One region of the Enterobacter sp. JBIWA008 genome, then DNA from elsewhere that is predicted to be linked to it. Evidence: predicted binding sites of a transcription regulator. Region 1 holds the regulator's gene; each other region holds the start of a gene.
The links. The regulator Fur, encoded in region 1, represses iron uptake genes when iron is present. The targets are predictions, from matches to a motif close to ATAATAATGAGAACNACTATCAA.

Region 1 (7,479 bases):
AACGCTCTACGCCAACTCCTGGAACCCGCACCATGTACCGTTCTTTACCGCGGTCGGTTCTTCTATCGCCATGACGCTCTGGGCCTTTCTCGGTCTGGAATCCGCCTGCGCGAATGCGGAAGTGGTAGAAAATCCGGAAAAGAACGTACCGATTGCGGTTCTCGGCGGAACGCTGGGCGCGGCGGTGATCTATATCGTCTCGACTAACGTGATTGCAGGCATCGTACCGAATATGGATCTGGCTAACTCCACGGCACCGTTCGGGCTGGCCTTCGCGCAGATGTTCACCCCGGAAGTAGGGAAAGTGATCATGGGTTTGATGGTGATGTCCTGCTGCGGTTCCCTTCTCGGCTGGCAGTTCACCATCGCGCAGGTATTTAAATCCTCGGCTGATGAAGGTTACTTCCCAAAAATCTTCTCCCGTGTGACCAAAGCGGATGCGCCGGTGCAGGGCATGCTGGCGATTGTCATCTTCCAGAGTGGATTGTCGCTGATGACCATTAGCCCGTCGCTGAACAGCCAGTTCAACGTGCTGGTCAACCTGGCGGTAGTGACGAATATCATTCCTTATATTCTGTCGATGGCAGCGCTGGTGATCATTCAGAAGGTAGCGAAGGTGGATCCGCGCAAAGCGAGAGTGGCTAATATTGTGGCGCTGATTGGGGCAATCTACAGCTTCTATGCGCTCTACTCGTCCGGCCAGGAGGCGATGCTCTACGGAGCGATGGTGACCTTTATGGGCTGGACGCTGTACGGTCTGGTGTCACCAAGGTTCGAGTTAAAGAATAAGCACAGCTAAAAAAAGGGAGCCATTCGGCTCCCTTTTTTCATTCTTACGCGTTTTTCAGCACTTCGCTGACAATCTCTACGGCTTCTTTCTCAATCTGCTGACGGTGCTCAGCGCCGAGGAAGCTTTCGCAATAGATTTTGTACGCATCTTCCGTACCGGACGGACGCGCGGCGAACCAGCCGTTCTCGGTCATCACTTTCAGACCACCAATGGATGCGCCGTTGCCCGGTGCCGCCGTCAGACGGGCAGTGATCGGATCGCCCGCCAGGGTGCTTGCGCTGACCATCTCCGGAGAGAGTTTGGACAGGGCCGCTTTCTGTGCTGACGTCGCGCTAGCCTGAATACGGTTATAGCTTGGCGCACCAAAGCGTGCCGCCAGGTCGTTGTAATGTTCCTGCGGGTTTTTACCGGTGACCGCGGTGATTTCCGCCGCCAGCAGGCACATGATGATGCCGTCTTTATCGGTTGACCATGGCGTGCCGTCGAAGCGCAGGAAAGAGGCCCCCGCGCTCTCTTCACCACCAAAACCGAAGCTGCCGTCGTGCAGACCGTCAACGAACCATTTGAAGCCCACCGGCACTTCCACCAGCTTGCGGCCCAGCGCCTCGACCACGCGGTCGATCATCGCGGAGGAAACCAGCGTTTTACCGACGGCCACCTCTTTGCCCCACTGCGGGCGGTGCTGGAACAGGTAGTTAATCGCGACGGCCAGATAGTGGTTCGGGTTCATCAGCCCGGCAGGAGTGACGATACCGTGACGGTCATAATCCGGGTCGTTAGCAAACGCCAGATCGAATTTATCACGCAGCGCCAGCAGGCCCGCCATCGCGCACTCGGAGGAGCAGTCCATACGGATCGCGCCGTCTTTGTCCAGGTGCATAAAGCGGAAGGTCTGATCGACGTGATCGTTCACGATGGTCAGATCCAGCTTGTAGTGCTCGGCGATACGTTTCCAGTATTCGATACCGGAGCCGCCCAGCGGATCCACGCCCAGCTTCAAGCCGGCTTTCTGAATGGCCGCCATATCGACGATATCCGCCAGCCCTTCCACGAACGGCTGAACCAGATCCTGCTCTTTCACGTGACCGGATGCCATGGCAGCATCCAGAGAAATACGCTTCACGCCTTTCAGACCGTCAGCCAGCAGCGCGTTCGCACGATCTTCCACCACTTTGGTGACGTTAGTGTCGGCCGGGCCACCGTTAGGCGGGTTGTATTTGATACCACCGTCTTCCGGCGGGTTGTGGGATGGCGTGATAACGATACCGTCCGCCAGCGCACCACCTTTTTTGTTGTGCACCAGGATGGCGTTAGAGACCGCAGGCGTTGGGGTGAAGCCGTTGTTCTCCTGAACAATCACATCAACGCCGTTTGCCGCCAGCACTTCCACAACAGAGATGAACGCCGGTTCAGACAGGGCATGGGTATCTTTCCCCACGTAGCACGGACCGGTAACGCCGTTTTTAGCGCGCTCTTCCGCAATGGCCTGAGCAATGGCCAGAATGTGCGGTTCGTTAAAGCTGTGGCGCGCCGCGCTGCCGCGGTGACCAGATGTACCAAACTTCACTGCGTGTTCTGCGTTGCCCACGACCGGTTTCAGCACGTAATACTGCGCGGTCAGCTGAGCGACGTTAATCAAATCGCTTTGTTGTGCAGGTTGGCCTGCACGGCTGTGATTTGCCATTACCGGGTCCTTCTGATGCAAGGGTTAAATTGTACCGCAAACCTTTTCAATCAATTCCGCCGGGAACTGCATGGACTGCATGATGTGTTCAATCATGCTGCACTTGCGGCCCGTATTGGTATTGGTGATCACCCAGTACGGGGTGCCAGGAACATGTTTGGGTTTGGTTTGATTGCCATTTTGCAGCAGCGTCTGCTCGTCGCCCGCGAAATAGACGCGAGTACGACCGTGAAGCGACTCGGTCGCTTCAGCAAACGCTTTATTATCCAGTGAGTAAAGTGTAGACAGCACCAGCATAAAGCGGTTAACCGCCTTTTTCTGCTCCGCATATTCATCGGAGAGCAGCAGCTCGCGCATCGCGCGCACTTTATCTTTTGCCGGCGTCACGGCAGGTTTTGCTTGCGCAACAACGCTCGGCTGAGACACGACATCTTTGGTGACTGGGGTAGCAGGCTGTGAAGCGGCGGAAATTTTAAGCATGCGCCGTAAAATGTCGGACGCGCTCTCCCCGATATGCCGCGTGTGGCTGGCAATATACTGATAGAGTTCGTCATCAACTTCGATTGTTTTCATCTTAATCCAGTGCGATATCTTATCTGAATACAAGTCATTGGGATTATAAGGTCAAATCCCAACAGCGGATAGCGTCAAACCAGGTTGGCAGCAAAAGTCAGATTAAACTGGAACCTTGCAGCCGGGCGGCAGAATGGTCAACATGATACCCTAACCTGACATACGTAAAAAAAGAACTTTGCCATGAAATTGAATACCCGAGCGCAAACTGCACAATCGCCGAACAATAATTCTCCCATCGTACTGGTTCACGGGCTTTTTGGTAGCCTGGATAACCTGGGCGTGCTGGCGCGCGATCTGGTTACCGACCACGATATTTTACAGGTCGATATGCGCAATCACGGTCTTTCCGGGCGTTCCGACGAGATGACCTACGCGGCGATGGCGCAGGATCTGCTGGATACGCTGGATGCACATAGCCTGCAGAAGGTAACTCTGATCGGGCATTCAATGGGTGGCAAAGCGGTGATGGCCCTGACGGCACTGGCCCCGGAGCGTATTAGCGGCCTGGTGGTGATTGATGTTGCGCCCGTGGATTACGACGTGCGCCGTCACGACGAAATTTTTGCCGCCATCAACGCGGTCACCGAAGCGGGTGTCGCGACCCGCCAGCAGGCGGCTGCCGTCATGCGCGAGCATCTTAATGAAGAAGGCGTCGTCCAGTTCCTGCTGAAGTCGTTTGTTGATGGGCAATGGCGTTTTAACGTGCCGGCGCTCTGGGACCAGTACAAGAACATCGTGGGCTGGGAAACCGTCCCCGCCTGGCCACACCCTACCCTCTTTATTCGCGGCGGAAACTCTCCTTACGTTACCGACGCGTACCGCGACACGCTGCTGGCCCAATTCCCGCAGGCTCGCGCCCACGTGATTGCCGGTGCCGGGCACTGGGTGCATGCGGAAAAACCGGATGCTGTACTGCGCGCCATTCGCCGCTATCTCGCTGATACTGCAAATTGATTAAAAAGAAAGCGACTGGAAGGCAGTGGGCTTCCAGTCGTTGGCGTGCCGTTTTTGGTGATGTATGATGGCGCGCTTATCGCCCGGGCATTAGCAGGGCGGCGTGTTTCCCCCGAAGTCTCAGAATCATGGCCAAAGAACAAACGGACCGTACGACACTAGATCTGTTCGCGAATGAGCGTCGCCCGGGACGACCCAAGACGAATCCGCTTTCGCGCGATGAACAGCTGCGTATCAATAAACGCAACCAGCTTAAACGCGATAAAAATCGTGGGCTTAAGCGTGTCGAACTGAAGCTTAACGCCGACGCCGTCGATGCGCTGAACGAGCTGGCTGACGCGCGAAATATCAGCCGCAGCGAGCTCATTGAAGAGATGTTGCTCGTCCAGCTTGAGACGTTGCGCAGCCAGGCATAAGTCTGAAAATCCCCTTTATCGCCCTTTTCATGTAGCACAGAGTGCAGTCCTGCGCGATAGCTGTTTCCGCAGGGTTGCCAGTTCTGCTATTATTGCCCTTATCCGTGGCCGAATTGCGCCACCATACTATTAAGTTTCAAGAGGTTATTTTACTCATGGCAATCATCGGCATTTTCTTTGGCAGTGATACCGGCAATACCGAAAATATCGCAAAAAACATTCAAAAACAGCTCGGTAAAGACGTTGCTGATGTGCATGACATCGCCAAGAGCAGCAAAGAAGATCTGGAAGGCTATGACATTCTGCTGCTGGGTATCCCAACCTGGTACTACGGTGAAGCCCAGTGCGACTGGGATGATTTCTTCCCGACGCTAGAAGAAGTGGACTTCAACGGTAAGCTGGTCGCCCTCTTTGGCTGTGGCGATCAGGAAGACTACGCCGAGTACTTCTGTGACGCGCTGGGTACCATCCGCGATATCATTGAGCCGAATGGCGCGGTTATCGTAGGCCACTGGCCGACCGCCGGTTACCACTTCGAAGCGTCTAAAGGCCTGGCCGATGACGATCATTTCGTAGGTCTGGCCATCGACGAAGACCGTCAGCCAGAGCTGACCGCCGAGCGCGTTGAGAAATGGGTCAAGCAGATCCGTGAAGAACTGCACCTGGACGATATTCTGAACGCCTGATTTTATCGCGGCGCAACTGCGGTTGCGCCCATGCCCCAGGTCAAACCGATTAAATTAATCGCTACAATCTTTTAACTTTTTCGCCCAGACCTGTACAATGTCTCCCTGATAAAATGTGGTTTTCCATTGAGCAAGTTTGTTGGTGATACCCCATTTTTATAAGCATATTTTGCCTGAGACTTGCAGTTTTCATTTAGCCATGGCAGTTCTATAATGAGACGCATTATCCCAGGTGCATTTTCTGTCACTTCCTACAGAAGTGAATCGTTTAGCAACAGGACAGATTCCGCATGACTGACAACAATACCGCATTAAAGAAGGCTGGCCTGAAAGTTACGCTTCCTCGGTTAAAAATCCTTGAAGTGCTTCAGGGTCCAGACAATCACCATGTCAGTGCGGAAGACCTTTATAAACGTCTTATCGACATGGGTGAAGAGATTGGGCTGGCTACCGTCTATCGCGTGCTGAACCAGTTTGATGACGCGGGCATTGTTACCCGTCATAATTTCGAAGGCGGTAAATCCGTTTTCGAACTGACCCAGCAGCACCACCACGATCACCTGATCTGCCTCGACTGTGGCAAGGTCATTGAATTTAGCGATGATTCAATCGAATCACGCCAGCGTGAAATCGCCGCGCGTCATGGCATCCGCCTGACGAACCACAGCCTGTACCTTTACGGTCACTGCGCTGAAGGCGATTGCCGCGAAGACGACCACGCGCACGATGCTAAGTAACTCAAGCTTTCATACTCTGAGCCAGCCGCGAGGTTGGCTTTTTTTTGCCTGTTTTCAGGCAAAAAAAAGCCCGGTAAGCGTAGCGCCACCGGGCATGATAACAGCGGGTTACTTACTGTTATTGCTTCTAATTTCTTTCCAGATCTGGTCGCAACGCTTCGCCACTTCCTGATCGTTACCGGTTTTACGCGCCTGAATGCAGGCCTGGTAATCCATCACGCGGATGTTCTCCTGCGTCGCGAACTGCTCGTGCGCTTTCTCTTTCTTCAGCACGTTCAGCACGCTCTGACAGGCTTCAATTTTCTCCGGCGATCCTTCCGCAGTATTAATACAGGCGCTATACGCCTCCTTCAGACGGGTGTCCTCTTTCGGCGCCTGAGTCTGAGCACACGCCACCAGCCCTGATGCCAGCAACGCGACGATTACGATTTTTTTCATCATGTGCAGTCTCCATGCCGGCGGAAGTTAACCCGCCAGCGCGTTCATCAGAAGATAGTGAATGGTGCGATAACCATGAATTTCACGTCACGCTCATCCTGGAAGATGTTGTTGTAGCCACCGCCATAGCTTGGCAGATCGGAATGGTTGTCATACTGAGTGAAGTGCAGCTTGAACATCGTGCCCTTCGCTCGGCCATCCTGCAGCACATATGCAGCATCCAGGCTGTAAGCAGATTCTTTCAGACGCTGGCTCTGATCGTAGATCGGTGCACTGCTTGGTTTTGCATCCCAACCGTAAGCGTAGGAAGCCCCAACGGACCATCCTGCAAGGTTCCAGTTTTTGAGGTCGTACATCGCGCCGAAGAATACCGCCTTTTCACCATTGGCGTTGAAGTCAGAACGGTTATCCCACCAAATATCTAAACGTCCGTTTGATGAAGCATAGGTTGGCGTCATGCGCTGCAGGAAGAAACCCTGATTACCGTCTGCTTTAACCCAGGTACCTTCCAGACGAAGATCCACCTGGCCTATTTTGTAGCCAAAGGTTAAAGCCTGCAGCCAGGCCGTGCCGTCATACAAATCGTTGGCCAGCGCGACCTCATCATTAGTCCTTAAGTTATTTTGCGCATCGGCTTTGTCACGTGCGCCATAGAACTGATAGCTGGTAGAGAGTGGGCTGCCAGCGATATCAAATTTATACGATGCTTTAGCAAAGTACTGATCCATATAGCCTTCAGCCTGGCCAAACGCTGCTTCCAGGACAAGGTCATTTTTAAAGTCGTATTTCAAACCTAAAGAGTGGAGATAATCCACTTTCGTTTTACGATCGCCCTGGTAGAACTTGTCCATCTCAATGTGCCACGGTGCTTTGTACTCGTTGGTCCACATATAGGAGAAGCTCAGCGCGCCCGCATCGCCGTAGTCAAAGTTAGCCCCAGCTTCCGCGCCCTGGTAGGTACCCGGCATAAAGCTCCAGTGCGGTGCTAACAGGGTCTGGCCAGTTGGCTGAATGTAACCACCGCGCGCCCATACCGGGCCGTATTTAAATTTCGCAGCGGCTTTGTAAAGGCTGATACCGCTCTTATCCCCGGACCAGTCTTCTTTATACGCTTTGTTGCTGGAGGAGAAGGCGATTTCATTCGGGTGGCCGCTGTCGCCGTTTTCCGCCATTTCAATCGCGGTGAACGCAGCAATAT
Region 2 (7,479 bases), 1.5 Mb from region 1:
TCCTGTCATGTCATGCCGCTATTATAACGGAAGCATGGGGAGCCTAAGGATGAATAAACGGTTAACAGGGCAAATGCGGGACAAAAAAAACCCCCACATCATGTGGGGGAAGACAGGGATGGTGTCTATGGCAAGGAAAACAGGGTTTACTGGTTACTACGGGTACTGCTATTGCTACTGAAAAACGTCGTTTCTGAGCTTCGCTGCATCCGTGCAACCTCTCGCAGCTGGTCCATTCGCTGCTGATGTCTGTCATTCAAAACCGCTTGCTGCTCGGGCGTTAGCAGATTGAACATCTGGTTGCGAACCTTCGCCATCTCTACCTGGCGGGCAACCTGTTCCTGTGCCATTTTTTCGGCCTGAGCGCGCACAGCGCTTTCGTCAAAATTTTCTGCGGTGACAAGGCGATGCATTGTCTCCATTTCGCTAACATTAACAGGGGGCTGGTCATGTCGTGCCCTCTGCATCAGATCTCGCATCTGTTGACGCTGATGTTCGGTTAAACTTATGCCGTCAAACATATGGCTTTGGCTGCTGTTCTGCGTTGCGCCCTCTTCTAAGGGACCGTTATCGCTGATGATAGCTACGGCAGCCTGGCTAAACGCACTGAACGCCAGCGTTGAGGCCATGACGGCAGCGGTAACTTTGCGCATCACTTGCTCCCAAAATCTTTCGTGTCGCGATTCAACGAGAGACAGTCTACGATTCAGGCTGCAAACATGCGTCAGGGGGTGTAAAACAACGTAAAGTCATGGATTAGACAGCCTTGATGTCGTAATTTCTGCCTCGGAGGTATTTAAACAATGAATAAAATCCTGTTAGTTGATGATGACCGAGAGCTCACATCCCTTTTAAAGGAGTTGCTCGACATGGAAGGTTTCAACGTCCTGGTTGCCCATGATGGCGAGCAGGCGCTGAGTCTCCTTGACGACAGCATCGATTTACTTTTGCTCGACGTGATGATGCCGAAGAAAAACGGCATTGATACGTTGAAAGAGCTTCGCCAGACGCACCAGACTCCCGTTATTATGCTGACCGCACGCGGCAGCGAACTTGACCGCGTACTCGGCCTTGAGCTGGGCGCGGATGACTATTTACCGAAGCCGTTTAACGACCGTGAACTGGTTGCCCGTATTCGCGCTATCCTGCGTCGTTCCCACTGGAGCGAACAGCAGCAAAATACCGACAACAGCTCACCCACCCTGGAAGTCGACTCCCTGAGCCTGAACCCGGGCCGTCAGGAAGCGAGCTTTGATGGCCAGACGCTGGAACTGACCGGCACGGAGTTCACCCTGCTGTATCTGCTGGCGCAGCACCTCGGCCAGGTGGTATCGCGTGAGCATTTAAGTCAGGAAGTGCTGGGCAAACGTCTGACACCGTTTGACCGCGCCATCGACATGCACATTTCTAACCTGCGCCGTAAGCTGCCTGAGCGTAAAGACGGTCACCCATGGTTTAAAACCCTGCGTGGTCGCGGTTATCTGATGGTTTCCGCTTCATGATAGGAAGCTTAACCGCCCGCATCTTCGCCATCTTCTGGCTGACGCTGGCACTGGTTTTAATGCTCGTTTTGATGTTGCCAAAACTCGACTCACGCCAGATGACGGAGCTTCTCGACAGCGAGCAACGTCAGGGCGTGATGATCGAGCAACATGTTGAAGCCGAGCTGGCAAACGATCCGCCAAACGATTTGATGTGGTGGCGCAGGCTGTTTCGCGCTATCGACAAGTGGGCGCCGCCCGGACAACGCCTGTTGCTGGTGACCAGCGAAGGCCGCGTCATTGGGGCCGATCGCAATGAAATGCAGATTATCCGCAACTTCATTGGCCAGGCGGATAACGCCGATCATCCCCAGAAGAAGAAATACGGCCGCGTAGAGATGGTGGGGCCTTTCTCCGTCAGAGACGGAGAGGATAATTATCAGCTCTACCTGATCCGTCCGGCGAGCAACTCCCAGTCTGATTTTATCAACCTGCTGTTTGACCGCCCTCTCCTGCTGCTGATTGTTACCATGCTGGTCAGCTCGCCGCTGCTGTTATGGCTGGCGTGGAGCCTGGCAAAACCGGCACGTAAGCTGAAGAATGCCGCCGATGAGGTGGCGCAGGGTAACCTGCGACAACACCCTGAACTGGAAGCCGGACCGCAGGAGTTCCTTGCCGCCGGGACCAGTTTTAACCAGATGGTGAGCGCTCTCGATCGCATGATGACCGCACAGCAACGTCTGCTGTCGGATATCTCGCACGAGCTGCGTACCCCGCTTACGCGCTTGCAGCTTGGCACCGCGCTGCTGCGCCGCCGCAGCGGTGAGAGCAAAGAGCTGGAGCGTATTGAAACGGAAGCTCACCGCCTGGACAGCATGATCAACGACCTGCTGGTCATGTCGCGTAATCAGCAGAAAAACGCGCTGGTCAGCGAAACGGTGAAAGCCAATCACCTGTGGCACGAGGTGCTGGACAACGCGGCGTTCGAAGCGGAACAGATGGGTAAATCATTCACCGTCAACTTCCCGCCGGGCCCGTGGCCGCTGTACGGTAACCCTAACACGCTCGAAAGCGCGCTGGAGAACATCGTGCGTAACGCCCTGCGCTACTCGCACACGAAGATTGAGGTGGCCTTCTCGGTGGATAAAGACGGGATCACCGTCATTGTCGATGACGACGGCCCAGGCGTCAGCCCGGAAGACCGCGAGCAGATTTTCCGTCCGTTCTATCGTACCGATGAGGCGCGCGACCGGGAATCGGGTGGTACTGGACTGGGTCTGGCGATTGTTGAAACCGCCATGCAGCAGCACCGTGGCTGGGTGAAAGCCGACGACAGCCCGCTGGGTGGACTACGGTTAACGCTGTGGCTACCGTTGTATAAGCGTTCGTAGCGGTTAGTGCCGGGTGGCGGCTTCGCCTTACCCGGCCTACTTTTTACGGAGAACTACTTCCCCCACAATCTCCGCGAATTATCCTCGATCTTGCTGCTTAAACGCCGCTTCTGCATCGTTCTCGTCCAGCTGGTCGATAGCCCCGCAGCCGACAGCAGGCGGTGATACTGTTCGTCGTCAAACGGTATATGCCATGCAATAGCGCAGGCCTCATAAACAGATACATCGCTCAGGCGCGACGCCAGCTCAAGCGGGGCATCCGCAGAAACCTGCCCAGCCAGGACCACGCGATACAGCCAGCCGGTTTTACCCGCTTTTTGCAGCTGGGCAGACATATCCTGAATACCGAAGTGGTAGTTAAGCTTGAAGCACGGCGAGCGTGGCTGCGTCACCTGAATCAGGGCATCGCCCCAGCGGTAGATATCACCAATAAACACATTCTTTTCGGTGAGCCCTTCGGTGGAAAGATTCTCGCCAAACGCGGGGGCAACGAAGAGATCCGCCTGCTCGGGGAACTCTGCCTTCCAGTGCTCATAGTGCTCGCGCGGATAGTGGCACAGCGCGCGTTCCGGCCCGCCGTGGATTTTCTTTTCGGCCTGCTCGTCGCCCGCAAGCCCAAGGTCGGTTAACGTCAGTTCACCGTCGACCTGAATTTTGGCGATGGCGCTCGGGCGGCTGCCGTCGTAATCCCTTACCTTGCCTGTAAACACGTTCACCGGATAATGCATCGCTGCTCCTTTCTGCAGATACAAAAAAAGCGAGTCATTAGACTCGCTTCTCACAGGCGTCAATGCAACCTTATTTTTTAGCGGCGAAACGCGCTGCTGCTTCGTCCCAGTTCACGACGTCCCAGAAGGCTTTGATGTAGTCCGGGCGACGGTTCTGGAACTTCAGGTAGTAAGCGTGTTCCCACACGTCCAGGCCCAGAATTGGGAAGCCGGATGCGCCAGAAATTGCTTCACCCATCAGCGGGGAGTCCTGGTTAGCAGTAGACACTACCGCCAGCTTGTCGCCTTTCAGAACCAGCCACGCCCAGCCAGAGCCGAAACGGGTTGCAGCGGCTTTTTCGAATTCCGCTTTGAAGTTGTCAACAGAGCCGAAGTCGCGCTCGATAGCCGCTTTCAGGTCGCCCTGCAGGGTGGTACCGGTCTTCAGGCCTTTCCAGAACAGGCTGTGGTTAGCGTGGCCGCCAGCGTTGTTACGCAGAACGGTTTTCTTGTCCGCTGGCAGCTGGTCCAGCTTGGTGATCAGCTCTTCAGCAGACAGGTTAGCGAACTCTGGCAGGCTTTCCAGCGCGGCGTTCGCGTTGTTCACATAGGTCTGGTGGTGTTTAGTGTGATGGATTTCCATCGTCTGCTTGTCGAAATGCGGTTCCAGTGCGTCATAGGCATACGGCAGGGATGGCAGTGTATAACTCATAATCCTCTCCATTATTGTCGGGCGGCACAGCTGTTAATGCCGCGTAAGCAGTTGGTTCATTATAGTTAATTAAATGATATTGAAAATGATTATCAATGCCGTAGTTTTTATAAGGTTATTCGTTTTTCGATTAATAGCGGAAATGTGCGTCTGCTCACGCGGTTAACGTGCTGATTGCCATCCAGAACACATGTGCGGCAACCTTCTGAAGGTTCCCAAACCGCCTAATTTTTACACTCCTCAAGTCGGTGGGAAGCCACTGACGATAAAAACGATGAGGGTGTAAAAATGAATCATGCGATTACGATGGGTATCTTCTGGCATTTGATAGGCGCCGCCAGTGCAGCCTGTTTCTATGCTCCGTTCAAAAAAGTGAGGGGCTGGTCATGGGAGACCATGTGGTCCGTTGGCGGGATCGTGTCCTGGCTGATTTTGCCCTGGACCATTAGCGCCATGCTGCTGCCCGATTTCTGGGGCTACTTCTCCTCCTTCAGCGCCACCACCCTGCTGCCGGTGTTCCTGTTCGGCGCGATGTGGGGCGTCGGCAACATCAACTATGGCCTCACCATGCGCTATCTCGGCATGTCGATGGGCATTGGTATCGCAATTGGCATCACGCTGATCGTCGGTACCCTGATGACGCCAATTCTCAACGGCAACTTTGACGTGCTTATTAATACACAGGGTGGGCGGATGACGCTCCTGGGCGTGCTGGTAGCGGTCATTGGTGTAGGAATTGTGACTCGCGCGGGGCAGTTAAAAGAGCGCAAGATGGGCATTAGAGCCGAAGATTTTAACCTGAAGAAAGGCCTGCTGCTGGCGGTGATGTGCGGCATTTTCTCGGCCGGCATGTCTTTCGCCATGAACGCCGCCAAACCGATGCACGAAGCGGCTGCCGCGCTGGGCGTCGACCCGCTGTACGTTGCGCTGCCAAGCTATGTCGTGATTATGGGTGGCGGCGCGATGGTTAACCTCGGTTTCTGCTTCATTCGTCTGGCAAAAGTCAAAAACCTGTCGGTAAAAACCGACTTCTCGCTGGCAAAATCGCTTATCATCACCAACGTTCTGCTCTCCGCTCTCGGCGGCCTGATGTGGTATTTGCAGTTCTTCTTCTACGCCTGGGGCCACGCCAGCATTCCGGCGCAATACGACTACATAAGTTGGATGCTGCACATGAGTTTCTACGTACTTTGCGGCGGGCTGGTTGGGCTGGTGCTGAAAGAGTGGAAAAACGCCGGACGTCGTCCGGTTGGCGTACTGAGCCTCGGCTGCGTGGTAATTATTATCGCTGCCAATATAGTCGGCCTCGGGATGGCAAACTGATTACGACCCTTTTCGACTGCGATGACGCCACTGTACCGGCGTCATCCCCACCTCGCGGTTAAACACCACTGAAAAGTAGTTACTGTCCTCAAAGCCGCAGCACATCGCCACATCACTGACCATCCACTCCGTATGCTGGAGAAGATATTGTGCATGGCAGATGCGCAGCTGGCGCAGATAGTGGTTCACCGTCATCCCGGTCAGGGTGCGGAACTGCTGGCGCAACGCGCGCTCGCTGCACTGTTCCTGCTCGCAGAATTTCTCCAGAACAAAGTTTTTATTCAGGCTGCCCGCAAGCCGGGTGATGAGCTTATCCAGCAGCGCTTCCTGCGTCGTGGCGGAGGGGTTATCAGTGGCGTAACGGTGGCGCTTCAACGTCATCACCAGTTGGGCGAAAAGCAACTCCGCCAGCTGATTAGATACGGGGTCGTTCTTCTGGCTCTCCTGCTCCAGTTGAGAAATAACCTGCCGCACCTGAGCCATGCCGTTACTGCTTAAGCGCCAGTGCGGAGAACCCTTAGCATCAAGAAAGCCCGGAATGCTCGCGGCCCAGTCCACGTTAAGCCTGAGCCTTTCCGGACAGTAAATAACGTTCTGCAGCACCAGGTCGTTAACCGAGGCGTAGGAGTGTTTATCCTCCGCGCGAATGTAGAACAGATCGCCGCGCGTAATGCGGTAGGGACGGTCGTTGAGGATGTGAAGGCCGTTACCGCGCCACACCAGCACCAGCTCGCAAAACTCGTGGGTATGTTCGGCAAAGACGTCTTGCGGGTAGCGATCGGCCACCGTGACGGCCTGACTCGCGGAGGCATAAAAATCATCTTTGCGAAGAATTAACTGAGCAGCCACATCACGACCTCTACGCCGAATAACCTGACACTATTAGCTTTTTTGCGGAAATAAAACGGTGACTGCCCTCGCGTTACTGAAGCATCGCGTCTTTCCCTTGACGAATATCGCGCGGCGACCAGCTAAATTCCCGGCGAAACAGCGTTGAAAAGTGATTGCTGTCGCCAAAACCGCAGCAGTAGGCAATATCTGTAACGCTTTCGTCGGTATGACGTAAAAGATGACGCGCTTTGATCAGGCGCAGACGGTTAAGGTAGCGCTGCGGCGTCAGCCCGGTGTGCTGCTTAAGCTGGCGATGCAGGGTGCGCAGCGACAGTGAAAAATCATCCGCAAGCGTTTCCCAGCAGACGTCCTCAGCGAAATGATCTTCCAGCCAGGCCATCAGATGGTTCAGGCGCGCGTTATTATCTTCCAGCCCTTCAACCAGACTGCTGCGGCGCAGCAGCACCAGAAGCTGCATAAACAGCAGTTCGCGCGAGGCAATGGCGTGCGTCTCCTGCCCCTCCTCGCTCTTCTCCATCTGGCTCACCAGCTGACGCACCTGCTGCAGGATGGACTGATTCACCCGCCAGTGCGACGGATAGTGTCCGTCCTGCTCCTGGGGCAACAGCTGATTCAGCCCCGAAAGAAACTGGAACGCGTCCGGGGAACGGTAGAGCACATTAGTCAGATACAGGTTGTCGGTATGTTCATACAGGTGCCGATCGTGGTCACGCACGAAGCACACCGTACCGCCGCTGATGGTATAGGGCTGGCCATTGAAGACATGAATCCCCGTCCCGCGCTCAACAATCACAATCTCATGAAAATCATGATGATGCTCCGGAAACGCGGCCTGAGGAAGCCGCGGCTCAATCGCGACAGGCAAACCTCCTGAAGGAAAAAAATCCACGCTGTGCAATATGGTCATAACGGCCTCCACCAATGAAAAATGTTCTCAAAATAGTAATTAAGGCCTCCCACACTCACCTTCAATTTTTGGCAGTAAACCTCGCAAAAGCTGTCCATTTTTCAAG
Region 3 (7,479 bases), 140 kb from region 1:
TTCATATGTAACTCCAGTGTTGGTATAAACCAAACAACAGTGCTAATACATCATTAACGAAAGAATTGATAGTGAAGAGGGATAATAAAAAAAAGCCCCTCACACATGTGTGCTCAGGGCAAAAAAACCTGAGTTGACATCACTTACTCAGGCTATCTGTCGTCTCCTCTTTTTTAACGGAATGAGCCGGGAGTTCGCTCATTCTGTAATAAACGGGGATTACATCCGGGTAATTAATGATGTAACCACGCCCTTTAATATTACGAATAAAATCCTCGGGTAAACCCAAGACATTAAGCTTGTTCGTTAGATTATGTAAAACCTGCCATAATCGCTGTGTGGAAGGGCTCAGATTATGTGCCTCCCAAATTTCTTCAAATAACTCTTCTTTTGAGACTGGTCTTGTTCTGCCATTCATCAATAAAAAAAGAAAAAGTCTAAGCATCGTTTCATTTAAGTAAATTGATGCGAATGCAATGCTTTTATCTGTATGACTGCCTGTGAGTCGGTATAGTCTGCGATTAGAAATATCAAAATGAATTTCTTCGCCAATCATAAATCCATATAGACGATAGCCCATATCATTTGCCCACAATTGAGAAACTAACATGCACTCCTACATATAAGCCTGAGATAATCCATACTCTTCATGTGGTGGATTATATGGCTGCTATGAATGCTTTCCAATACACATCCCTACGCGCTATAAGAAACAGGATCTGCCATCCCTCGGCGTGAAGTTTTTGTCGATGTAAGTCGTTTTTTCAGACTAAAAAACTACTGTAAATACATTCTCAGTGCACTTGTTCTGAAAATTAATGTCTACCTGATGACTCAAGATAAAATGCTTATTTTAGAAAAGTCTTAGAATTTGTCTCCTTCTTAGTCTGGCAATGGTCTTCAACACGTTACGGCGCGTCAGCGATAGAGTGGAGTGAAGTTAAATGATTTATACTGATTGAAGTGAGCCTTAATCATGGCGCTACGATACAAGGCGTCGTCTTCGGAAGGGTGAAGTTGATTGATTTTAAAGCCTTAATTTCTGAATCAGAAAGCGGATACGGACGCGTAAACATAGCAATGATGAATGTACTATTACCCTTTGCCTTAATGGTTGATGCTTCATGAAGCCTGTTTTTTTGATAAATGGTTTAGTGTTTTTTGAACCCGATCGGCGTCGTCTCTGTTCGCTTTCGGGCTACCCCGAGCGTGCTGTTATCCTTCACGGTCCGGTTAGTGAATGCCTGCTTCAACTGCTTGAACACAACGGCGAAGTGCTGTCGCAACGTTATCTTTTTTCGGCGGTATGGGAAAAACAGGGCGCGATAGTCTCGACCAATGCGTTATACCAGACTATTGCCTCCATTCGTAAAGCGCTCAAGATGGCGGGGCTGGCAGAGAATGTTGTGCAAACGGTACCAAAAGCAGGGTTTAAGCTCGTTGCACAAATACAAACGGGGACGGTCGATAATTTTATCTCGATGGCCGTCGCAACCCCGGAGAGTTTACCCTCTAAACCAGATGTTCCGTCACCATCCGTTACAGATAGCAGGTTCAATCTTTTCTCGAAAAAAATTGCATATGGGGTGGCCGCAGCGGTCTTATTTATCCTCTCTTGTACGGTTCTATTTCAACAGCTTCATGTACAGGATTCTGGATTTAAGGCATATCAACCGATAGGTAATATTGCAGGTTGCGACGTTTACTCTTCGTGGCATGACGATATAAAAAGCCAGCGTATTTATACCACCTTGATAAAACGTTATCCCATTCATTGCAATGCTGGCGGGGTAGCCTATATGACGATCAATCGTTTTCCAAATGGTACTTCGGTGATCGTATGCGATAAGTTGCCCGATATTGCTGGCGCTGACTGTGATTCAATCATGTACAGGAACCAATATAATGAAAACGACTAGTCGGAGTGCGATCGGATTGATCATCATACTGATGATTGCCGCGCCATTATTTTACGCCTGGTACATTCATTATCAGCAGAATCACTTTACCTGCGAGAGCCGTTTAATCATTGTTGAAGATGATTCCCAGGTGGATTCCCTTATGACGTTTACATTTAATAATGGCAATGGCACCTATGATTCCTCCGGAGAATACAGTCAGTCGGGCCAGCAGACGGTCATCTTCAGCAATAAGATAACCTTCAACTACTGGCGTGAAGAGGGTAGAGTGATTATGGTCTCCAGTGAGACTAACGAACTGCCGAAAAAAGACGAACTCTTTCGCCGACATATTCCTGATTTTTTCCATTATCGCGATCGTGGTATTAGTGTGGAAATCCTTCCGGTAAATACCTCAGGTTATCTCTTCTCCTTCGGAAATTCTCCCGCGTTCTACTGCGCTAAAGGATGAGCTGAAGCCCTTTTGTTATGCGTTCTTTGTACAAGATCTTACGGATGTTTACGCTTGATTATGCAAAGATAATGCGTATAGTTCTCATTTACATTGAAGCCAAACATTCTAAGGCCCGACAAAGGGTCATTTTTGCGCGCACGTTTAAATGAGTTAACGATGAACAACACCAAAATACACAGGACGCTGCTGGCGCTCGCCGTTGGCGCGGCGACACATTCCTCCTTCGCGGCGGACGATCAAAAAGAGGACACCCTCGTTGTCCAGTCTGCACCAGCCGGCGATTTCAAACCCGGTGGCGACCAGCTGGTACCGGCCTTCCTTGACGGGCAGGTGGCGAACGGCGGGCGCATGGGGATGCTGGGCCAGCAGAACGCCATGGACGTGCCGTTCAACATCATCAGCTACACCTCGAAGCTGGTGGAAGATCAGCAGGCGAAAACCATTGCCGATGTCGTCGCGAACGACGCGGGCGTACAGTTTGTTCAGGGGTACGGCAACAGCGCGGAGACCTACCGTATCCGTGGCCTGAAGTTTGACGGCGACGACATGACCTTTGGCGGTCTGTCCGGCGTGCTGCCGCGCCAGGTGGTGGATACCCAGATGGTCGAGCGCATCGAGATCTTCAAAGGGGCCAACTCGCTGATGAACGGCGCGGCAAGCTCCGGCGTGGGCGGGATGATTAACCTTGAGCCAAAACACGCGGGCGAACTCCCGCAGGCCAAAGTCGGCGTGGACTATACCTCGGATTCCCAGATTGGCACCACGCTGGATGCGGGCCGTCGCTACGGCGACAATGACCAGTTTGGCGCGCGGGTGAACCTGGTCCATCGCGAAGGGGAAACCGGCATACCGAACGATCGCCGCCGCACCACGCTGCTCTCCACCGGCCTGGATTACACCGGCGACCGCTTCCGCACCTCGCTGGATCTGGGCTATCAGAAGAAAACTTTCCACGGCAGCCCGACCAGCGTCAATATTTCCGCGGTGGATTTCGTGCCCGAGCCGCCGAAAAACGATCGCAACTTCTCGCAGAAGTGGGCCTACAGCAACATCGAAAACGAATTTGGGATGTGGCGCAGCGAGTACGACATTACCGACGGCTGGACCGCCTATACCGGTCTGGGCGCGCAGCACGCGCATGAGGAAGGCATCTACAGCGCGCCGAAGCTGGTGGATAAAAGCGGCAAGGCAACGGTCAGCCGCCTTGATACCAACCGCATAAGCGATTCCGTCAGCGGCATGGCGGGCGTTCGCGGCAACTTCAATACGGGATTCGTCTCGCACAAGATCAACGTCGGCTATTCGGCGATGACCAAAAACGAAAAAATCGCGTGGAAAATGTCGGCGGCGAAGGATAACCCGACCACCAACATCTATCACAATACCGGCGTCGATATGCCGGATAGCACCAACTTCAACGGCTCTGGCGGGAAGTACAGCGATCCGCTGACCAGCGGGCGCACCCGTACACAGGGCTGGCTGCTGAGCGATACCCTGGGCGTGCTTGACGATAAACTGCTGTTTACTGCGGGCGCGCGCCACCAGAAAGTGGTCATTCGCGGGTATAACAAAGTCACCGGTGCGGAAAACGCGGCGGACGGTTTCGACGGCAGCCGCTGGATGCCAACCTACGGCGTGGTCTACAAGCCGTGGGAGGCGATCTCCCTCTATGCTAACCACACTGAAGCGCTGCAGCCGGGCAAAACCGCGCCTAACACCGCCACCAACTACGGCCAGAGCACCGGTATCGTTCACTCTAAGCAGAACGAAGTGGGCGTGAAGGCGGATTTTGGCCGCGTGGGCGGATCGCTTGCGCTGTTCGAAATCAAAATGCCGTCGGCGATCCTCGACGACAGCGGCCACTACGGGCTTGACGCTGAACAGCGTAACCGTGGCGTGGAGCTGAACGTTTTCGGTGAGCCAATGCTGGGGATGCGTCTGAACGCCAGCGCCACCTGGCTGCAGGCCGAGCTGACCAAAACCAAAAATGGCGTGAATCAGGGTAACGATGCGATCGGTATTCCGAACTTTTACGCCGTGCTGGGCGCAGAGTACGACATCAAGCCGATTAATGGCCTGACCGCCACCGCCCGCGTGAACCACTCCGGCGCGCAGTACGCTGACCTGGCAAACACCAAAAAGCTGGACAGCTACACCACGCTGGATCTGGGGATGCGTTATCGCTTCGCGGTGAATCACAATCAAAACCAGATGACGGTTCGTGCGGGCATCGACAACGTGACCAATGAAAACTACTGGGCCAGCGTGGACGACTCCGGTACTTATATTACGCAGGGCGAACCGCGCACCTATAAGGTCTCTGTTGGCTACGCGTTTTAAGCGTTCCATCTCGTTATCCGGGGCAGGGATGCCCCAATCCCTTGCTACCTCCAGCATGAAGTGTTAAAACGTGCCCCTTCTAAAAAAGAGACAGGGGTAGGACGTGAAAGACGCGTCATCCGCTTCAGGCCAAGGTAGCGCTGAAGCCTCGTCGGATCAGAATCCGACGCTGCAACGTGGTTTGCAAAATCGACATATTCAGTTAATTGCCCTTGGCGGCGCGATCGGTACCGGGCTGTTTCTCGGCATTGGCCCCGCTATTCAGATGGCTGGTCCGGCGGTGCTGCTGGGTTACGGTATCGCCGGGATTATTGCCTTCCTGATAATGCGCCAGCTTGGCGAGATGGTCGTTGAAGAGCCGGTTTCAGGCTCCTTCGCGCACTTTGCTTATAAATACTGGGGCCCGTTTGCAGGCTTCCTGTCCGGCTGGAACTACTGGGTGATGTTCGTGCTGGTGGGGATGGCGGAGCTGACCGCCGCGGGCATTTACATGCAGTACTGGCTGCCGGACGTCCCGACGTGGATCTGGGCGGCGGCCTTCTTCATCATTATTAACGCCGTTAACCTCGTCAACGTGCGCCTGTATGGCGAAACCGAGTTCTGGTTTGCGCTGATCAAGGTGCTGGCGATTATCGGAATGATCGGCTTTGGCCTGTGGCTGCTGTTCTCCGGTCACGGCGGCGAGCGCGCCACGATCGACAACCTGTGGCAGCACGGCGGCTTCCTCGCCACCGGCTGGAAAGGGCTGATTCTCTCCCTGGCAGTGATCATGTTCTCCTTCGGTGGACTCGAGCTGATCGGCATTACCGCCGCGGAAGCGCGCGACCCGCATAAAAGCATTCCTAAAGCGGTCAACCAGGTCGTGTACCGTATTTTGCTGTTCTACATCGGCTCGCTGGTGGTGCTGCTGGCGCTTTACCCGTGGGTGGAAGTGAAGTCCGACAGCAGCCCGTTCGTGATGATTTTCCACGATCTGAACAGCAACGTGGTGGCCTCGGCGCTGAACTTCGTCATTCTGGTGGCGTCTCTGTCGGTCTATAACAGCGGCGTTTACTCCAACAGCCGCATGCTGTTCGGCCTCTCCGTGCAGGGCAACGCGCCGAAGTTTCTTACCCGCGTCAGCCGTCGCGGCGTGCCGGTGAATTCCTTGTTCCTTTCTGGCGCTATTACGTCGCTGGTGGTGCTGATCAACTATCTGCTGCCGAAAGAGGCCTTTGGCCTGCTGATGGCGCTGGTTGTTGCTACGCTGCTGCTGAACTGGATCATGATTTGCCTGGCGCACCTGCGCTTTCGCGCCGCGATGCGCCGCAAGGGACGCGAGACGCAGTTCAAAGCGCTGCTCTATCCGGCGGGGAATTACGTCTGTATCGCTTTCCTGGGGCTGATTCTGGTGCTGATGTGCACTATGGATGAGATGCGTCTTTCGGCGATGCTGCTGCCGGTGTGGGTTATCTTCCTGTTTGTGGCGTTTAAACTTTCCCGCAAAAAGTAGCGTGGTTTTATCCCTCTCCCTGTGGGAGAGGGCCGGGGTGAGGGCACCAGACCGTACCAGCCTTCACGCCCGGTGGCGCAAACTGATTATCTGGCGCTAACGCCCGCCAGGGAGCGAATATCGTTCCCCGTCGGGGACTGGTGAATACGCAGCCCAAATTCATCCACTACCGCGAAAATATGGTCGAAGATGTCGGCCTGAATCTCCTCATATTCTGCCCAGACCACCGTGTTGGTGAAGGCATATATTTCAATCGGCAAACCATTCGCATCAGGCGCTAGCTGGCGCACCATCAGCGTCATATCTTTTCGAATACGGGGATGGTTGCGCAGATATTCATTCAGGTAGGCGCGGAAGGTGCCAATATTGGTCATCTTACGCAGGTTTAATACCGACTCCCCTTCACCGTTCTTCTGATTCCACAGGTTAATTTCCTCATGCCGCGCGGCCAGATAGGGCTTCAGCAGCTTCGCCTGAATGAGTTTCTGCTGTTCCTGCTCGTCGAGAAAATGAATGCTGGTGGTATCTATATTCAGGCTGCGCTTAATGCGTCGCCCGCCGGAGGCAGACATGCCGCTCCAGTTGATAAAGGCATCGGAGACCAGCGCCCACGTCGGAATAGTCGTAATCGTATTATCGAAGTTGCGCACTTTAACGGTGGTCAGACCGATGTCCGTCACCGTGCCGTTGGCACCGTATTTCGGCATCTCCAGCCAGTCGCCGAGCTTGAGCATGTCGTTGGCGGAAAGCTGAATCCCCGCCACAAGTCCTAGTATCGGGTCTTTAAACACCAGCATCAGAACGGCGGCCATGGCACCCAGACCGCTTATCAGAATTGCCGGGGACTGACCAATCAGCAGGGAGATAATTAATATCCCCACCAGGATGGCGCTCACCAGCTTGATGCCCTGGAAGATCCCTTTCAGCGGCAGCTGCGATGCGGTGGCCATTTTCTGCGACAGATTAAAAATCACGTCCAGCAGCGAGAAGAAGGAGAGCAGGGCATACACCATGACCCACAGCTTTGCGCATGTCGTGAGAATTTCCGCCGCTTCGCTACCCTTTTGCAGCCAAAGTACCGCCTGGACGTTGACGATTATCCCCTGAAGGGTGAAGGCCAGACGGTGAAATAATTTATTCTGGGTGATGATCTGCAGCCATAAATGGCTGCTGGCCTGCGCGCGTTTTTCGAAAGCGCGAAGCACCCCTTTGTGCAAAATAAAATGAACGATGATGGCGGTAAGAAAAATAATACCGAAGATAATCACTAAAGA
Region 4 (7,479 bases), 400 kb from region 1:
GCTTAACCCCCATGGTGGTCATACCCATGCCAAAGCTCCTGTTGTTCTGTAATAGCGTTCTGTAGATAGCGTGAAATATCCACCATGTTGCAACTTTGTGCAACCGTGTTAAATGTGACCTGGTTTGCAACCCGGAAAATGAATGGATTGTTAATGAATGGTTAGCCGGAAAAACGCGCTGGCTTTTGTGGGGGAAGCCTGTTTTTATGCGGGAGTTAACACTTTTCAAAGGTGCAACCCGTAAAAGCGTGAGCGAGTGCAACCTATAGGAAACTCGTATCAAACCGGGGATGAAATTGATGTAAATGCAGTGTTAAATCGTTTGTCAGCGGAAGGCGCATACGGCAGGATAGCGCGCCCAACCGAAACACAAGATACATTCACCTCGTTCCGGTGATCATATAACAAGGCAGCCCGGATGGTTGTCGCTCGACATTTTGGAGAATTTGAATGGCTATTAGCACACCGATGCTGGTGACATTTCTCGTTTATATTTTTGGCATGATTCTGATAGGGTTTTTGGCGTGGCGTTCTACAAAGAACTTTGACGACTACATTCTGGGCGGTCGCAGTTTAGGCCCAATGGTGACCGCACTCTCTGCGGGCGCATCCGACATGAGCGGCTGGCTGCTGATGGGACTGCCTGGCGCGATTTTCATCTCCGGTATCTCGGAAAGCTGGATCGCCATCGGCCTGACCGTGGGCGCGTGGATCAACTGGAAGCTGGTGGCAGGCCGTCTGCGCGTGCATACCGAGGCCAACAACAACGCCCTGACGCTGCCGGATTACTTCACCGGACGTTTTGAAGATAACAGCCGCATCCTGCGCATTATCTCTGCGGTAGTTATCCTGCTGTTCTTCACCATCTACTGTGCCTCCGGCATCGTGGCCGGCGCGCGTCTGTTCGAAAGCACCTTCGGCATGAGCTACGAAACCGCCCTGTGGGCCGGTGCTGCGGCGACCATCCTCTATACCTTCGTGGGCGGGTTCCTGGCGGTAAGCTGGACCGACACCGTGCAGGCTAGCCTGATGATCTTCGCCCTGATCCTGACCCCGGTGATTGTGATTTTCACCGTTGGCGGCTTTGGCGAATCGCTGGAAGTGATCAAGCAGAAGAGCATTGAAAACGTCGACATGCTGAAAGGGCTGAACTTCGTGGCCATCGTCTCCCTTATGGGCTGGGGCCTGGGCTACTTCGGTCAGCCGCATATCCTGGCGCGCTTTATGGCGGCGGATTCTCACCACACCATCGTTCATGCTCGTCGCATCAGCATGACGTGGATGATCCTGTGTCTGGCGGGGGCGTGTGCCGTTGGCTTCTTCGGTATCGCCTACTTCAATAACAACCCGGCGCAGGCGGGCGCGGTCAACCAGAACGCCGAGCGCGTGTTCATCGAGCTGGCGCAAATTCTGTTTAACCCGTGGATTGCCGGTATTCTGCTCTCCGCGATCCTGGCGGCGGTGATGTCCACCCTGAGCTGCCAGCTGCTGGTCTGCTCCAGTGCGATCACCGAAGACCTCTATAAAGCTTTTCTGCGTAAAAACGCGAGCCAGAAAGAGCTGGTGTGGGTAGGGCGCTTTATGGTGCTGCTGGTGGCGCTGATTGCCATCGCGCTGGCGGCTAACCCGGAAAACCGCGTGCTGGGCCTTGTGAGCTACGCGTGGGCGGGCTTTGGCGCGGCATTTGGTCCGGTAGTTCTGTTCTCCGTCATGTGGTCACGTATGACCCGTAACGGCGCGCTGGCGGGAATGATTATCGGTGCGCTGACCGTTATCGTCTGGAAACAGTTCGCGTGGCTGGGCCTGTACGAAATCATTCCTGGCTTTATCTTCGGCAGCATCGGCATCGTGGTGTTCAGCCTGCTGGGTAAAGCCCCGTCTGCCTCCATGCAGAAACGCTTTGCTGAAGCAGACGCGCATTACCATTCCGCACCGCCGTCTAAGCTGCAGCCAGAATAATTTTTCTCGCTGTACAATCCAGGCCGGGTAAGCGCATGCGCTACCCGGCTTTTTTCTTGCCAAAATCCGTATTTTCCTGTGATATCCATGTGCTTATAAAAATGAGGATAGCGAAGCATGACAATCAAAACAGGGTTAATGGCGGCGGCACTATTGATGCTCGCTGGCTGCACCGTGCCATCGCAGCACGCGGCGGTAGAGACCTGCAAGGCGGATAACCAGATGCAGCAAACCACGCTCTATTTCGGCTTAAATCGTCCTGCCGGGGCGCAGATCGCCAGCAGCGAATGGCAGCAGTTTGTTGATCAGGACGTGACGCCGCGTTTTCGCGATGGCTTAACGGTGTTTGACGCGCGCGGCCAGTGGCTGGGGAACGACGGGAAAGTGGCGCGTGAACCCAGCAAAGCGCTGATGCTGATCCACGGTAAAGATGCGCAGAGCGAGAAGAACATTGAAGCGTTGCGCGGGATTTATAAATCTCGCTTCGCGCAGGAGTCGGTGATGCGCGTCGACCAGCCGGTGTGCGTGCAGTTCTAATAAAAACGGCGGGATAACCCCGCCGTTGTTGTTTTGTAGGCCGGATAAGCGAAGCGCCACCCGGCAAAAACACTTACAACACCAGCCCCGCAAAGCTCGCCGACAGCAGGCTCACCAGCGTCGCGCCGTACACCAGACGCAGACCAAACCGCGACACCACGTTCCCCTGCTGCTCGTTAAGGCCCTTAATCGCCCCGGCCACAATGCCGATGGACGCGAAGTTCGCGAAGGACACCAGGAAGACGGATAAAATGCCCAGCCCGCGCGGGGACATCTGATGGGCGATTTTTTGCAGCTCAATCATCGCCACAAATTCATTCGCCACCAGCTTGGTCGCCATAATACTGCCCGCGTTTAAGGCATCGCTCAGCGGAATACCCACCAGCCACGCCAGCGGATAAAATACATAGCCCAGGATCTGCTGGAAGCTCATGCCAAATACGCTGGAGAAGAGGGCGTTAACGGCGCTAATAAGCGCGATAAAGCCAATCAGCATCGCCAGAATAATCATCGCCACCTTAAAACCGGCCAGAATATACTCGCCGAGCATTTCGAAGAAGCTCTGGGATTCATGCAGTTTTTCCAGCCTGATATCCGGCTCCGCTTCCGGGCGCGCCGGGTTGATGACCGAGAGAATAATAAAGGTGCTGAACATGTTCAGAATCAGCGCCGCGACGACAAATTTGGCGTCGAGCATGGTCATATAGGCGCCGACAATCGACAGGGAGACCGTCGACATGGCCGTGGCCGCCATGGTGAAGAGACGACGAGAGGAGAGATCGCCCAGCACGCCTTTGTAGGCAATGAAGTTTTCCGACTGGCCGAGGATCAGCGAACTCACCGCGTTAAAGGATTCCAGCTTGCCCATGCCGTTCAGTTTTGACAGCAGCGTGCCGATGACCCGAATAAAAATCGGCAGGATCCGCCAATGCTGAAGAATACCAATCAGTGCGGAAATAAAAATAATCGGGCAAAGCACGCCGAGGAAAATGAACGCCAGCCCTTTTTCCCCCATTCCGCCAAAGACGAAATTCGTCCCTTCCGAGGCAAATTTCAGCAGTGACTCAAAGAAGCCGGAAACATATTTAATCAGGAATAACCCGCTTTCGGCGTGCAGGAAAAAGAACGCCAGCGCAATTTCAATAACAATCAGCTGTAAAACATAACGAATGCGAATTTTTCGGCGGTCGAAACTCACCAGCCAGGCGAGCGCAAGAATAATCACCAGCGCCAGCAGGAAATGGACGATTTTAAACATAATTAATTTTCACCAGGTGTTTGAGGCGGATATTTAGCCACAGGGCTGGTTAACCGTAAATGGGCATTTTTATTATAACTTATAAACTTAACGGTAACGTCGGCAACTATTAACAGGCTTTGCGTTTACAACTCGTCATCAAAACACCACACATTTCGCTTGTGTTTCTTTTCACCGTAATGATAATCACTATCACAAGAATTTACCTTTCTTTGCATCAGTTGACCGCGATAAACATTTAAGGTGTCGGCATGTTTGTTCCATTTCTCATTATGTTACGTGAAGGGCTCGAAGCTGCCCTCATCGTGAGCCTCATCGCCAGTTATCTGAAGCGTACCCAGCGCGGGCGCTGGATTGGCGTCATGTGGATCGGGGTATTCCTTGCCGCGGCACTCTGTCTGGGCCTCGGTATCCTTATCAACGAAACCACCGGGGAGTTCCCGCAGAAAGAGCAGGAGCTGTTTGAGGGTATCGTCGCCGTGATTGCGGTGGTGATCCTCACCTGGATGGTGTTCTGGATGCGTAAAGTCTCCCGCAACGTGAAGGTGCAGCTGGAGCAGGCGGTGGATAACGCGCTGCAAAAGGGCAATAACCACGGCTGGGCGCTCATTATGATGGTCTTTTTCGCCGTCGCGCGTGAAGGCCTGGAGTCTGTTTTCTTCCTGCTGGCGGCGTTTCAGCAGGATGTGGGTATCTGGCCGCCGCTGGGAGCCGTGCTGGGTCTCGCCACGGCCGTGGTGCTCGGTTTCCTGCTCTTCTGGGGCGGTATTCGCCTGAACCTGGGCGCCTTCTTCAAGTGGACCAGCCTGTTTATTCTGCTGGTGGCGGCAGGGCTGGCGGCAGGGGCGATACGCGCCTTCCACGAGGCGGGACTGTGGAACCACTTCCAGGACGTGGCGTTCGACCTCAGCAACGTGCTCTCCACCCATTCTCTGACCGGCACCCTGCTTGAAGGTATCTTCGGCTATCAGGAAACGCCGAGCGTCAGCGAAGTGGCGATGTACTTTATTTATCTGGTTCCGGCGCTGGTGCTGTTCGCTATGCCGCCACGTACCGGCTCGCAGGCGTCGCGCGTTACGCCATAATTTTTGTTTGAGTTACAACATACTTTTATAGGGAAGAGTCATGGCAATTCAGTTCCGTCGTAGTGCGTTATGCGCAGGCATTGCCGCGCTGTTCGCTTCCGCATTCTCCGCCTGGGGCGCGGATGTTCCTCAGGTCAAAGTGACCGTCAACGATAAGCAGTGTGAGCCGATGACCCTCACGGTGAACAGCGGCAAAACCCAGTTCATTATTCAGAACCACAGTCAGAAAGCGCTGGAATGGGAGATCCTGAAAGGCGTTCTGGTGGTGGAAGAGCGCGAAAACATCGCCCCTGGCTTCAGCCAGAAGATGACCGCCAACCTGCAGCCGGGCGAGTATGAGATGACCTGCGGCCTGCTGACCAACCCTAAAGGGAAGCTGATCGTCAAAGGTGAAGCAACGGCCGATGCGGCGAAAGGCGCTGCGGTGCTGAGCCTGGGTGACGCCATTACCGCGTATAAAGCCTATGTCACGAAAGAGACGGCGGACCTGGCGACGGCAACCAAAGCCTTTACCGATGCGGTGAAGGCCGGTGACATCGAAAAAGCGAAATCCCTCTATGCGCCAACCCGTCAGCACTACGAGCGCATCGAGCCGATTGCCGAGCTGTTCTCTGACCTTGATGGCAGCATTGATGCACGCGAAGACGATTTCGAGCAGAAGGCCGCCGATCCGAAATTCACCGGTTTCCACCGCCTGGAGAAAGCCCTGTTTGGCGACAACTCCACCAAAGGGATGGAGAAATACGCTGAGCAGCTGAACGGCGACGTGCTGGAGCTGCAAAAGCGCATCAGCGAGCTGGCCTTCCCGCCGTCAAAAGTGGTCGGCGGCGCGGCCGGTCTGATTGAAGAAGTGGCCGCCAGCAAAATCAGCGGTGAAGAGGACCGCTACAGCCATACCGATCTGTGGGACTTCCAGGCTAACGTCGACGGCGCGCAGAAAATTGTTAACCTGCTGCGTCCTCAGCTGCAGAAAGAGAACGGCGAGCTGCTGGCCAAGGTGGATGCCAACTTCAAAAAAGTCGACACCATTCTGGCGAAGTACCGTACCAAAGACGGGTTTGAGACCTACGACAAGCTGACCGATGCCGACCGCAACGCGCTGAAAGGCCCGATTACCGCCCTGGCGGAAGATCTCTCCCTGCTGCGTGGCGTACTGGGTCTGGACTAAGCACGATGAATAAGCATAGCGAGAACGATGTGGTTGAGCCTTCACGTCGTCGATTGTTAAAAGGGGTAGGGGCGCTGGGTGGCGCGCTTGCTCTGGCCGGTGGCTGTCCGGAAGCGCATGCGGCGAAACAGCAAAGCGCGCCCGGCACGCTGTCACCCAATGCCCGCATGGAGAAGCAGCCGTTTTATGGCGAACATCAGTCGGGCATCCTGACGCCGCAGCAGGCATCCATGATGCTGGTGGCCTTTGATTCGCTGGCCAGCGATAAAGCCGATCTGGAGCGCCTGTTCCGCCTGCTGACGACGCGCATCGCGTTTCTTACCGCCGGTGGACCGGCGCCCGATACGCTGAACCCGCGTCTGCCGCCAATGGACTCCGGCATTCTGGGGCCGTTTATCGCCCCGGATAACCTGACCATTACCGTTTCGCTCGGTGAGTCGCTTTTTGACGCGCGCTATGGGCTGGCAAAACAGAAGCCGAAAGCGCTGCAGAAAATGACGCGTTTCCCGAATGACTCCCTGGACGCGGCGCTCTGTCATGGCGACCTGCTCCTGCAGATTTGTGCCAATACCCAGGACACGGTGATCCACGCCCTGCGCGATATCATCAAGCACACGCCGGATCTGCTGAGCGTGCGCTGGAAGCGGGAAGGGTTTATCTCGGACCACGCCGCCCGCAGCAAAGGGAAAGAGACCCCTGTGAACCTGCTGGGCTTTAAGGACGGTACCGCCAACCCTGACAGCAGCGATGCTGCACTGATGAAAGAGGTGGTGTGGGTCACTGCCGATCGGGGTGAACCGGCATGGGCGGTAGGCGGAAGCTATCAGGCGGTGCGGATCATTCAGTTCCACGTGGAGTTCTGGGACCGCACGCCGCTCAAAGAGCAGCAGACCATCTTTGGTCGCGATAAGCAAAGCGGCGCGCCGCTCGGCATGAAGAACGAGCATGACGTGCCCGACTACGCCAGCGATCCCAATGGCGATACCATCGCGCTGGACAGCCACATCCGTCTGGCCAATCCGCGCACCAAAGAGACGCAGTCGAGCCTGATGATGCGTCGGGGCTACAGCTATTCGCTGGGCGTGACCAACGCCGGCCAGCTCGATATGGGGCTGCTGTTCGTCTGCTATCAGCACGATCTGGAAAAAGGCTTCCTGACCGTGCAGAAGCGGCTCAACGGCGAAGCGCTGGAAGAGTACATTAAGCCCATCGGCGGCGGCTATTTCTTTGCCCTGCCGGGCGTGCGCGATCGGAACGCGTATCTCGCTCAAGGTCTTATTGAAGCCTGATAATTGTCCCCGCAACAGTTCGCGGGGACATTATTTTTTCATATGACTATCCTCCTGTTATATTTCTGTAATATTTCTATATGAGACTGATTTCACCTGTAGGGACAGTCTTAAAGGTTGCAGTCAGGTAAAATAAATGTTGCATTTATGATAATTCCTGATGTACTTAAGATAAGACAGCGG

Region 2: a site for Fur is predicted at 4,365-4,387, ahead of sodA (superoxide dismutase [Mn]). Genes of this name have one in related genera too.
Region 3: a site for Fur is predicted at 2,442-2,464, ahead of KGP24_RS06030 (TonB-dependent siderophore receptor). Genes of this name have one in related genera too.
Region 4: a site for Fur is predicted at 3,928-3,950, ahead of efeU (iron uptake transporter permease EfeU). Genes of this name have one in related genera too.

Annotation. Positions count from the first base shown of each region.
Region 1 covers NZ_CP074149.1:1,372,150-1,379,628, reverse strand. The annotation lists gene potE (putrescine-ornithine antiporter) at 1-799, shown strand, start outside; gene pgm (phosphoglucomutase (alpha-D-glucose-1,6-bisphosphate-dependent)) at 834-2,474, opposite strand; gene seqA (replication initiation negative regulator SeqA) at 2,499-3,047, opposite strand; gene ybfF (esterase) at 3,231-4,004, shown strand; gene ybfE (LexA regulated protein) at 4,133-4,420, shown strand; gene fldA (flavodoxin FldA) at 4,576-5,106, shown strand; gene fur (ferric iron uptake transcriptional regulator) at 5,397-5,843, shown strand; gene chiQ (ChiQ/YbfN family lipoprotein) at 5,952-6,281, opposite strand; gene chiP (chitoporin) at 6,329-7,479, opposite strand, start outside.
Region 2 covers NZ_CP074149.1:4,710,834-4,718,312, forward strand. The annotation lists gene cpxP (cell-envelope stress modulator CpxP) at 147-653, opposite strand; gene cpxR (envelope stress response regulator transcription factor CpxR) at 804-1,502, shown strand; gene cpxA (envelope stress sensor histidine kinase CpxA) at 1,499-2,872, shown strand; gene yiiM (6-hydroxyaminopurine reductase) at 2,926-3,663, opposite strand; gene sodA (superoxide dismutase [Mn]) at 3,671-4,291, opposite strand; gene rhaT (L-rhamnose/proton symporter RhaT) at 4,580-5,614, shown strand; gene rhaR (HTH-type transcriptional activator RhaR) at 5,615-6,463, opposite strand; gene rhaS (HTH-type transcriptional activator RhaS) at 6,537-7,373, opposite strand.
Region 3 covers NZ_CP074149.1:1,231,150-1,238,628, forward strand. The annotation lists gene KGP24_RS06015 (winged helix-turn-helix domain-containing protein) at 140-580, opposite strand; gene KGP24_RS06020 (winged helix-turn-helix domain-containing protein) at 1,125-1,919, shown strand; gene KGP24_RS06025 (hypothetical protein) at 1,906-2,370, shown strand; gene KGP24_RS06030 (TonB-dependent siderophore receptor) at 2,530-4,713, shown strand; gene pheP (phenylalanine transporter) at 4,817-6,205, shown strand; gene KGP24_RS06040 (mechanosensitive ion channel family protein) at 6,292-7,479, opposite strand, start outside.
Region 4 covers NZ_CP074149.1:1,771,381-1,778,859, forward strand. The annotation lists gene putA (trifunctional transcriptional regulator/proline dehydrogenase/L-glutamate gamma-semialdehyde dehydrogenase) at 1-28, opposite strand, end outside; gene putP (sodium/proline symporter PutP) at 451-1,959, shown strand; gene KGP24_RS08530 (DUF3574 domain-containing protein) at 2,077-2,496, shown strand; gene KGP24_RS08535 (nucleoside transporter C-terminal domain-containing protein) at 2,570-3,754, opposite strand; gene efeU (iron uptake transporter permease EfeU) at 4,006-4,839, shown strand; gene efeO (iron uptake system protein EfeO) at 4,880-6,007, shown strand; gene efeB (iron uptake transporter deferrochelatase/peroxidase subunit) at 6,013-7,296, shown strand.